Linked DNA regions of Prochlorococcus marinus str. MIT 9515. The protein of the gene in region 1 binds, or shares a complex with, the protein of each later gene. Links are inferred from orthologs where the notes say so. Each region holds a gene or a part of one and is shown on either strand. Other genes may lie near its edges.

Region 1 (6,168 bases):
AAATTGATATCGATCAGTTGCCGATATTAGATCAATGGATGTTAAATAGATTAGTTGATGTCTCGGATCAAATAACAATTGCATATGAAAATTACGAATTCTCGAAGTTTTTTCAAATATTGCAAAGTTTTTGTGTTGTTGATTTATCCAATTTTTACTTGGATATTGCAAAAGATAGGTTATATGTAAGTGCTAAATCTTCGATAAGGAGAAGAACTTGCCAATTTGTGATGTCTAAAATTGTAGAAAATTTAGCGGTTCTTATTTCGCCGGTACTTTGTCATATGGCTGAAGATATTTGGCAAAATATTCCATATTCAACTAATGAAAAATCTGTATTTGAACGAGGATGGCCAAATTTGCCAAAGTCATGGATTAATCCTGAACTTAATGAACGTATTTCTAATCTAAGAAAATTGAGAGTGGAAATTAATAAAGCTATAGAGGGATGTAGAACCCAGCAAATAATTGGAGCTGCTCTCGAAACAGAGGTTAATTATCTCCCTGAAAACGAAATAATTAAAAATTCTCTTTCTTGGCTTGAAAAATTTGGTAACAAGGAAGTTGATTTATATAGTGATTGGTTGATAGTTTCTAAGTTCAATGTCGTAAATAATTTATTTGAGGATTATTTAATTATCGATGATAACGAACTTGGAAAGATTCAAATTCTTAAAGCAAAAGGTCAGAAATGTGATAGATGTTGGCATTATCAAAGTAACACTGTGATGGGCATTGAAGATACCAAATTATGCAAGAGATGTGCAAATATTATTACCAGTTAAATAGTTAGTTTAATTCCAATTTCTTTGGTTAAGGAAAAAAAGAGAGTCAGTATTTTCTCTTACTATAACTTCTGATCCTTGGGTTAAAGGTGCCTCATATAAAATGAACTTTGTAAAGAAATGGTCAAATTCTATAACTTGTTTTTCTGAATCTATTTCAATTTGGTGGGTTGTAGAGCTACTAAAGCCTTTATAAATAATTATTTCTAGAAATTCTTTAGAGTATTCTCTTAAAAGATATCCCTGTAGTTTTAAAAGTCTATTAGGGATCATAAAACTAATTTTTTCTAAATTTCTTATTAAATCAATTTCTGCCATAATTAGAAAAACCAGAATTCCTCCCACTTTTAGGTAGTTTAATTATTGCCCATTGGAGTAAACCTAAAATATATATTAATAAAGCAAACAATCCTAAGAATTTTGCAATCGGTTGAGAAAAGCTAGCTCCAAATAAAAAGTTAAATAAATTTTTTAATATAAAATATAAATTTGTCGAGGGTTTAAGCCAAATTTGACATTCAGGAGAATTGATAAAAGAAATACAATTTATATTATTCATACTTTGAATTAAAAAATTTAAAGATATAAAAGTTAGGGACCATCTCCAAACTTTCGTTGTTGTGCTTAATGGATGTGAAATATCATACTCTTTTAATTCGTCATTAATATCATCCCAAAACCAAACTGATATAGCCATTATTACCGTTGAAATATTTGTAATTAAAAGAGCGTAGTTGTACTTTCCGATTAAAAGAATAAGGCTTATAAAGAATAAAAGGGATATTTTCCAATAATTAGTAAGAAGTTTTGAAATCGCTTTGCTTTTGTTTTTTATAGACCAGCAAAATAGAGTAAAAGGAATACCTACTATGAAGACTAATGAAAGTTGAAAAGATAGCCAAATTGAAAGCTGATTAAAAATGTTCAAACCTTTTTAATTTTTTATATACATAATTATTAAACCTCACTCACCTTCGTCTTAACTTATTATTGTCATAGTTGTGAATATTATGCATTATTTAATTTTCTAGTAAGAAATAATTAAACAAACTTTATGAGACAGCATGTAAATCCGCTCAGTAAAAATTTTTTTGAAATAGATCCAATACCTCCATTGAATGAAGTTTTTGAAAATCCACAATTACCTCTTCATTTAGATATTGGTTGTGCTTCTGGTGATTTTTTAATGGAATTGTCATTAAAAAATAAAAATTGGAATTATATAGGAATTGAAATTAGGGAGAAATTAGTTCTTAATGCAAATTTGAAAATCAAAAATAGAGAATATAAAAATGTATATTTTTCCTTTGGAAATGCGATTAATATTCTTAATAATACTAATAATAAAACTCTTATTGATGCGATTACTAGTATTTCTTTTTATTTTCCTGATCCATGGTTTAAAAAGAAACATCATAAAAGACGGGTAATTCAACCTGAATTTATTAATTTACTCTCAAATGCAATGCGAACAAGATCCTTGATTTTTATTAAAACTGATGTTCAAGAGCTTTTCGAATATATGGAACTCACAATATTAGAAAGTCTAAAGTTCAAGAAATTAGCTTATGAAGATTTTCGAGTTAATGAGAGTTTTAATCCAATCAAAACACAAACTAAAAGAGAGAAGTACGTGTTATTAAGTCAATTTGAAATTTATGAAAGTATTTATATTAGAATTTAATTTATAAATTATTAGATATTTTATTGATTTTTGAACGAAGTTCGGTTGTGATTTTTGTCGATAAAAAATCTACTTCTTTTTGATTTTGTGCTTCAACTAATATTCGTAAAACAGGTTCAGTTCCACTTGGGCGAATATAAACTCTACAGTCATTTTTTTTAATACTTGAAAAACTTTCTATACTTTCATTTATAAGATCCTTATTTGAGTTGTTTATGTTTTTAAAGTCAAAACTCAGAAGAATATTGGTAAGTTTTTGGGGGTATGGTAAGAAGCTGCTATTAAGCCAAGATTCTAAATTAATATTTTTTTTCTTACAGTATTTGGAAATTTGAAGTGCAGTTAATATACCATCTCCGCAAAAGTTATTAATTTTTGAGAGTATATGACCTGATTGTTCTCCGCCTAATAAGGCTTTTTTTTCCTTTAGTGCTGCAAATATGAACTTATCTCCAACTTCTGTTCTATATAAAATACCCCCAATATTATTCCAATTCCTTTCAAAACCTAAATTAGCCATTCTTGTTGAGATGATTGTGTTATTAGTAAGTACTTTTTCTTCCAGAAGTTCTCTGCCCCATAGAAAGAGTATATGATCTCCATCTAGGATATTGCCTTTTGAATCAACTCCAATCACTCTATCTGCATCACCATCAAAGCTAAAACCCATATCAGCATCATTTTCTTTTATGGCTTTATTTAGTGGATCTAAACATGTAGAACCGCAATTTAAATTTATTTTTAAACCATCTTTGTCATTATTAATAACTTTGACATTAGCACCAAGTTTCTTAAAAACACTCTCCGCACATGTGGTCGCTGATCCATAACACGCATCTAAGATTATTTTCATTCCTTCTAAATTTTCATTTTCCATACTATCGATAAGACCTTTGGTATAGATATTTAGTAGTTCATTATTTTTGCTGACCGATTTATATTTATTAGTGATTATTTTATTATTATCTACTCTTGCCATAATCAGTTCTATTCGTTTTTCAAAATCTCTTTTAATTTTTTCTCCATTTTTATCAAAGATTTTAATGCCATTAAATTCTGGAGGATTGTGGCTTGCTGAAATCATAATTCCACTACTGAATTTTTCTTTTTTTATTAAAAATGGGATGGCTGGTGTAGGACAGATTCCTAAATATATAAATTCTTTTCCGGCATCCTTAATACCTTTTGATATTGCCTCAAAAAGAATCTCTCCACTTATTCTTGTATCTCTTCCAATTAGTATTGGATTATTTGTTTTCACAATAAATCCCAAAGCATATCCAACTTTATAAGCTAAGGAATATGTTATTTCTTTATCAAATCTCCCCCTAATTCCATCTGTACCGAATATAGATTGCATATTATGATTTCAATGAATATTGTAGTGTTAGTATTTTGTATCTTTCATTAATACTATCAGTTGAATAAAAGTAAAAAAATTAATTTTCTCTTTATTTATTTTATTTATATAAAATATAAGAAGTTAAAGTTTGATGATGCAATCTGGAAATAAAGAATCATTTTTAAATCTCTCACAAAAGTCGATACTGATATTATCTTTTACTCTCATTATTGGATCTCTACTCTTATTCAAAAATCTAGTATTTCAACCTAACTTTCTTCTTAAAAAATTTGGAGAATTAACTATTGATCCTGAGATAGCTTTTACAAACAAAAAACCTACTTTTCTTGAATTTTATGCAGAGTGGTGTGAAGTTTGTAAAGAAATGGCGCCAAGTGTTGCTGACATTAAAGAAGAATACGAAAAAGATATTAATTTTGTTTTTTTAAATGTAGATAATCCTAAATGGGAAAAATACATAAGAAATTTTAATGTTAATGGAATTCCACAAGTAAATCTTTTTGATGAAGACGCTAACCTAGAAGTTACGTTTATTGGTAAACAGCAAGAAAAAACTATAAAAGAATCTCTTGATAATTTATATGAACATTCTCAAAGTAATCTACAAATTTTAAATACTGAATTTTCTAAGATCAGAGACAACAAAAATTATCAGACTTCTCCAAGAAGTCACGGATAATTTTATTCCCAATTCAGTGCTTCAGATACAGATGGAAAAGATTTGATAAATACTGTCTTACAATCTTCAGCTATTTCCATATGTTCTTTTTGCGTTCCTTCTTTTGATCTTAATTGTATATAGTGAATCCAAGACCTACAGGAACCTGTCATATAAATTCTGGTTGGAGTAGCCAATGGCATAATAAATCTTGCACATTCCTTTGCTATCCCTGCATTAAGCATTTCTTCATATAAATTATTTGCCTCTTGAAAATGTTTTTCAATTTTTTCTGAAAATTTGCTTTTAACTTCATTAGGTATATCATCCATACTATTTTGACGATTCTTTTTATCTTGTCTCCTTAATTCTGGGATAGGAATGTCATTTCCTAGTAAATTAGTTTCTGCATATCTTTGGGAGAATTCTTGAAAAGTAAATGATCTATGTCTAAGAATTTGAGCAGCTATACCTCTATTAGTCTCAATTTTTAATGTCATACATGATTGCTCAAAAACAGACCAGTGCTCATGTTGAATACAATATCTTAATAATCCTGCAAATTTATCATTATCTTGATTAGAAGGATTAGAAACTCTGGCTATAAAAGCCATTGTTTTTTCCGCATCTGGAGTTAGTGTAATAAGCTCAACTCTACTCATTTTAAATTTTGGCTAAAGTTACTTGTTCTGGTTGATTTTGATATTTACCTTTCCTATCTTCATACGTTGTAGAACAGGGATCACCCTCAAAAAACAATAGTTGACAAATACCTTCATTTGCATAAATTCTACAATCAGCACCAGAACTGTTACTGAATTCTAATGTAAGGTGCCCCTCCCATCCGGCTTCCGCTGGGGTTGTGTTTACTATTATTCCAAGACGGGCATAAGTACTTTTACCAATACATATAACAGTAATATTTTCTGGCACTTTCATTTTTTCTAGAGCGACACCCAAGCCATAAGAATGAGCAGGTAAAATAAAAAACTCACCATCTTTGTCTTTATGAAGAACAGTTTTTTCTAAATTATCAGGATTAAACTTCTTTGGATTCATAACAGTTCCCGGGACATGCTTAAATATTAAAAACTCTTTAGAAGAAAGTCTTAAATCATAGCCATATGATGAACAGCCATAACTTAAAACTGCGTTTTTTTTCAGAGTTGGATCAAGGTGTCTTACCAAGTTTGATTGGAAAGGGTTGATCATTCCTTCGGAAGCTTTTTGGTTTATCCAGAGATCATTTTTCAGCATAATTTTTATGAGCGAAGCTCTGTAATTTGGTCAGCCATTAATAAGAAATTTTTAGGAATGTTTGTACCAGTAAGGATTACATCTCCAGTTATGAATCGGTTTTGAAGTGTTGAAATCAAATCATCTTTACTTATGATATTTAATTCCAAAGCTAGAAAAATTTCATCTAGGATAATTTGATCATATTCTCCAGATAATAATTCTTTTTTACAGAAATCCCATAATTCATTAATGGAATGATTAATCGATTTTGCCAGGTTTTCATTACTTGCTATTTCTTCGGGTTCATATTGATCATAAGAATTTGATGATCTTATCCACGTTAGGTTCCCGCAAAGCTTTTGTGCATTGACAATACCTTGTTTTACACCTCCCTTCATTAATTGTACTAAAAGAACTTTTCTTCCTAAAGCTGCATTCC
Region 2 (4,599 bases), 780 kb from region 1 along the record:
ATGGAAATAATAAATCTGATAAGGAAATTGCATTTGCCATAAAAAATAAAATCAAAGTAATTGTAGATAATGAACATGACCTTAAAAGACTAGAAGAAATATCTAATTCATTAAATTTTGATCTAGAAATAATGATTAGATTTACCCCGGGAATAGAATGCCATACCCATGAATACATAAGAACCGGTTCTTTTGATAGCAAGTTTGGCTTTGGAATTGAGTCTCTAACTAAGTTATTCGGAGTGATAATCAAAACCAAGCACCTAAAATTAATTGGATTACATGCTCATATAGGTTCTCAGATCTTTGAACTTGAACCACATAAAGATCTCGGAGAGATAATGGTAAATGTTATGCTCCAAGCTAAAAAGTTTGGCCACAACATAAAAGAACTAAATGTCGGAGGTGGATTAGGAATTAAATATACCCAGGAAGATGATCCTCCTTCCATTGATGAGTGGATCAAAACAGTTTCTTCATCCATTGAACAAGCTTGTAAAAAAAATAAATTAGATTTACCTTTACTTATGTGTGAGCCTGGGAGATCAATAGTTTCTACCGCTGGGGTAACAATATACAAAATTGGCTCATTTAAAGAAATTCCTGGGATAAGGACATACCTATCAGTTGATGGTGGCATGAGTGATAATCCCAGGCCAATCACATATCAATCTAATTATTCTGCTTGTTTAGTAAATGACCCTTTAAATATTAATTCCAAAAATAAATATACTGTTGCGGGTAAGCATTGTGAGTCTGGAGACGTTTTATTTAAGGAAATTGAACTAGGTAAATGTAAAACAGGTGATTTGATTTGTGTTTTTGGTACTGGCGCATACAATAATTCAATGAGTTCTAATTACAACAGAATTCCTAAACCTGCTGCTGTTTTAGTTTGTAATGGGGAAGCAGAAATAATTCAAAAAAGAGAAAGTCCACATGATCTTCTTAAAAACGATGTCTTACCCGATCGCTTTATCAATCAAAGTTAGGTACATTTAAATAAATTAAATTTTAATGTGAATTTTTGGGGGTTTATAAACTTAAAGTTTTTATTAGATGTATTATTTGCAGCTGGATTTGGACTTTTATTATTCTCAAGAGTTAAAGAACAAAGAACGTTATGGCTTTTGAGAGGATATTTATTTTTAGTTTCTTTTGCTTGGTTTATTCAAAGATATGCTTATCTTCCACTAACGTCAAAATTAATTGATGCAGTTGTTCTTGCTTGTTCTTTATCTTTAGCAATTCTTTGGCAAGGAGAGCTTAGAAGATTGATGGAATTACTCGGTACTGGTAGGTTGGCGGTATTACTAGGAAATCCACCTAAAGAATTTAGAGCTACATCTACAACAGTTAATCAGTTAGTTGATGCAGCAGGAAAACTATCTCAAAATAGAAAAGGAGCTTTAATAGTTGTAGATTTAGGATGCGATTTAAGACCTGAAGATTTTTTATATTCAGGTATAAATATTGAAGCGCAATTGTCTACTGATCTTTTAATAAACTTATTTGCAACAGATACCCCATTACATGATGGAGCTGTTTTGGTAAAAGGGAATAAAATAATTTCAGCTGGAGTAATACTTCCTCTATCTCGGCAAGGGATTAGTCGATACGGCACGAGACATTTAGCTGCATTGGGAATAACAGAAAGATTCGACAGATGTATATGCATTGTAGTTTCAGAAGAAACAGGTACTTTGTCATTAGCTAATCAAGGAAAACTTGAAAGACCTATTACAAGTAGTCGATTGCAGGAGCTTCTCATAAAATTTGTAGGTAATCCAAAATCATCTGCAAACAAAAGCACTTTTTCCCAAAATATAAATACGAGTGATAATATTACTATTGAAAACGATTCAAATAAATCAGATTAAAGATTAATTCATGAGATCGCAAAAAATATCAACTAAAGAAAATTCAAAATTATCTAATGAAATAGATAAACTTCGAGTACCGAAGCACATTGCAATAATCATGGATGGGAATGGAAGATGGGCCAGTAAAAAGGGTTTACCCCGATCATTTGGGCACAATAAGGGTGTTAATGTTCTCAAGGAAATCATTAAAGTATCTAAAAACTTAGATTGTCAAGTACTTACTGTTTATGCATTTTCAACGGAGAATTGGACAAGACCTTCTACAGAGGTTGATTTTCTCATAAATTTGTTTGAAAAAGTTTTGAAAAAAGAAATTACTGAGATTCATCAAGAATCAATAAAAATTAAGTTCATTGGAGATTTATCCCCTTTTCCAAAGGCATTAAAATCAATAATAAATAGTTCAGAAACTCTTACAAAAAATAATAAAAATTTCACATTAAATATCTGTGTTAATTACGGAGGTAGGCAAGAAATAGTGAAAGCCGCAAGAGAAATAGCAATTAAATCTTTGGCAGGCGAAATAAAACCCAGTGAAATTGATGAACAATTATTTAATTCACAACTACTAACTCATGGGATCAAGGATCCTGAATTACTTATACGTACCAGTGGTGAGAAAAGAATAAGTAATTTTCTTTTATGGCAATTGGCTTACTCTGAAATTTATATAACTGATGTATTATGGCCTGATTTTAATGAAATTGAATTTTTCAAAGCAATTATTGACTATCAATCAAGGGATAGGCGTTTTGGAGGTATACAATCATTACCAAATAAATCTTGCAAAGATTCTAACTATTCTTCCTAATCAAAAATGATTAATTCAGATAATCAAAAATTTAGCAAAATTAGATTTGACTGGGCAAGGGATGAGATTTTGGAAATATTAAATTACCCATTAGTAGATTTAATGTGGGAAGCTCAAATTATTCATAGAAGATTTAATGAATATAAAGTTCAACTAGCATCTCTTTTCAGTGTGAAAACAGGCGGATGTGAAGAAAATTGTTCTTACTGTAGCCAATCAATTTATAGCTCTAGTCAAATAAAGAGTCACCCTCAATTTGAAGTTGAAGCTGTTTTAAACAGAGCCAAAACAGCAAAAAAAGAAGGGGCTGATAGGTTTTGTATGGGTTGGGCTTGGAGAGAAATTAGAGATGGCAAACCTTTCAACTCAATGCTTGAAATGGTTAAAGGTGTAAAAGAACTTGGAATGGAGGCATGTGTAACTGCAGGGATGCTTACAGATGAGCAGGCCTTGAGACTTGCTGATGCGGGACTAACTGCATACAACCATAATCTTGATACGAGTCCCGAATACTATAAAAATATTATTACGACAAGAACTTATCAAGACAGATTAGAAACTATTAAAAGAGTCAGAAATGCAGGTATAAATGTATGTTGCGGTGGAATAATAGGTCTTGGAGAAAATAATGGAGATAGAGCATCTCTTTTAGAAGTTCTATCAAACATGAATCCTCACCCTGAAAGTGTCCCAATCAATTCTTTGGTAGCTATAGAAGGAACAGGTTTGGAGGAAAAAAAAGAAATTGATTCCATTGAGATGATAAGAATGATTGCTACTGCTCGGATACTTATGCCAAAAAGTAAAATAAGATTAAGTGCGGGAAGGGAGAAGTTAACAAAAGAAGCTCAGATTATTTGTTTTCAATGTGGAGCAAACTCTATTTTTTATGGAGACGAATTACTGACCACATCGAATCCATCTTTTCAAGATGACCGGAAACTACTTAAGGATGTAGGAGTCTTATTTAATAAAGATTTTGAATATTGTGATAAAACTGTCTCGACAGTATGAAGAAGAATAATTATAAAATAGTTTCACTTTATTCTTTTTTCTCATTTCAAGAAAATTCAATAATTGAACTTAAGCAAAACTTGTTAAGGATTGAGAAAGAAAATGATCTTTCAGGCCTATTAATAATTGCTAGTGAGGGAATTAATGGAACCATCTGCGCTGAAGAGAAAATTATTGAGAATATCCTAAACTTAATAAAAAATATTGTTGGTAATAACCAATTAAATATAAAAGTTAGTTATTCAAAAGAGAAGATCTTCAAAAAATTAAAACTTAAAATAAAAAATGAAATTGTTACTATGGGCGTTCCTGAAATAAATCCATTAGAAGACGCAGGAACTTATATTGATTCATTTAATTGGAATAAATTAATTAAAGATAAGGATACAATCGTAATTGATACTAGAAATCATTATGAAGTATCTATAGGAAGTTTTAAAAAATCAATCAATCCAAATACTAAAAACTTTAGTGAGTTTCCTCAATGGGTTGATAATAATTTAGATAATCATTTAGGTAATGAAAATTCAAAAAATATAGCTATGTTTTGTACTGGAGGCATTAGATGCGAAAAAGCTACTACACTACTAAAAAACAAAGGCTACAAAAATATTTTCCATCTAAAAGGAGGAATCCTTAAATATCTCGAGGATATTTCAAAAGAAGAAAGTCTTTTTGAAGGAGAATGTTTTGTTTTTGATAAAAGAGTCGCATTAGATCACGAATTAAAAAAAGGTTCCTATTCAATTTGTCATGCATGTGGAATGCCAATTTCCATTGAAGATCAAACAAAAGTAGAATATATCGAAGGTATTCAATGTCATTTTTGTATTAACAAATTCACCGATGAAGATAGAAAAAGATTTGAAGAAAGGCAAAAACAGATAAATA

What was found.
Region 2: the proteins of P9515_RS01340 (region 1) and cdaA are in contact, whole or in part, in a crystal structure (PDB 7OJS), measured with the Bacillus subtilis proteins. The link is inferred for Prochlorococcus marinus str. MIT 9515 from one-to-one orthologs.

Annotation. Positions count from the first base shown.
Region 1 is NC_008817.1:251,576-257,743, forward strand. The notes cover bases 1,651-4,518. They hold P9515_RS01340 (phosphohexomutase domain-containing protein), read right to left. Parts: upstream 3,830-4,518; coding sequence 2,471-3,829; downstream 1,651-2,470. Other genes in these bases: P9515_RS01330 (DUF3177 family protein), read right to left, coding at 1,651-1,713; trmB (tRNA (guanosine(46)-N7)-methyltransferase TrmB), read left to right, coding at 1,840-2,469; P9515_RS01345 (thioredoxin domain-containing protein), read left to right, coding at 3,966-4,511; thyX (FAD-dependent thymidylate synthase), read right to left, coding at 4,514-4,518. Outside these bases: ileS (isoleucine--tRNA ligase), read left to right, coding at 1-785; P9515_RS01325 (hypothetical protein), read right to left, coding at 795-1,103; more of P9515_RS01330, read right to left, coding at 1,090-1,650; more of thyX, read right to left, coding at 4,519-5,152; dcd (dCTP deaminase), read right to left, coding at 5,154-5,747; P9515_RS01360 (cob(I)yrinic acid a,c-diamide adenosyltransferase), read right to left, coding at 5,753-6,168. UniProt on the Bacillus subtilis protein: Catalyzes the conversion of glucosamine-6-phosphate to glucosamine-1-phosphate. Glucosamine-1-phosphate is used for cell wall biosynthesis.
Region 2 is NC_008817.1:1,038,113-1,042,711, forward strand. The notes cover bases 1-2,949. They hold cdaA (diadenylate cyclase CdaA), read left to right. Parts: upstream 1-1,019; coding sequence 1,020-1,880; downstream 1,881-2,949. Other genes in these bases: lysA (diaminopimelate decarboxylase), read left to right, coding at 1-992; P9515_RS05725 (isoprenyl transferase), read left to right, coding at 1,891-2,694; bioB (biotin synthase BioB), read left to right, coding at 2,701-2,949. Also shown: more of bioB, read left to right, coding at 2,950-3,708; oxygen-dependent tRNA uridine(34) hydroxylase TrhO, read left to right, coding at 3,705-4,599. UniProt on the Bacillus subtilis protein: One of 3 paralogous diadenylate cyclases (DAC) in this bacteria, catalyzing the condensation of 2 ATP molecules into cyclic di-AMP (c-di-AMP). Upon expression in E.coli leads to c-di-AMP synthesis.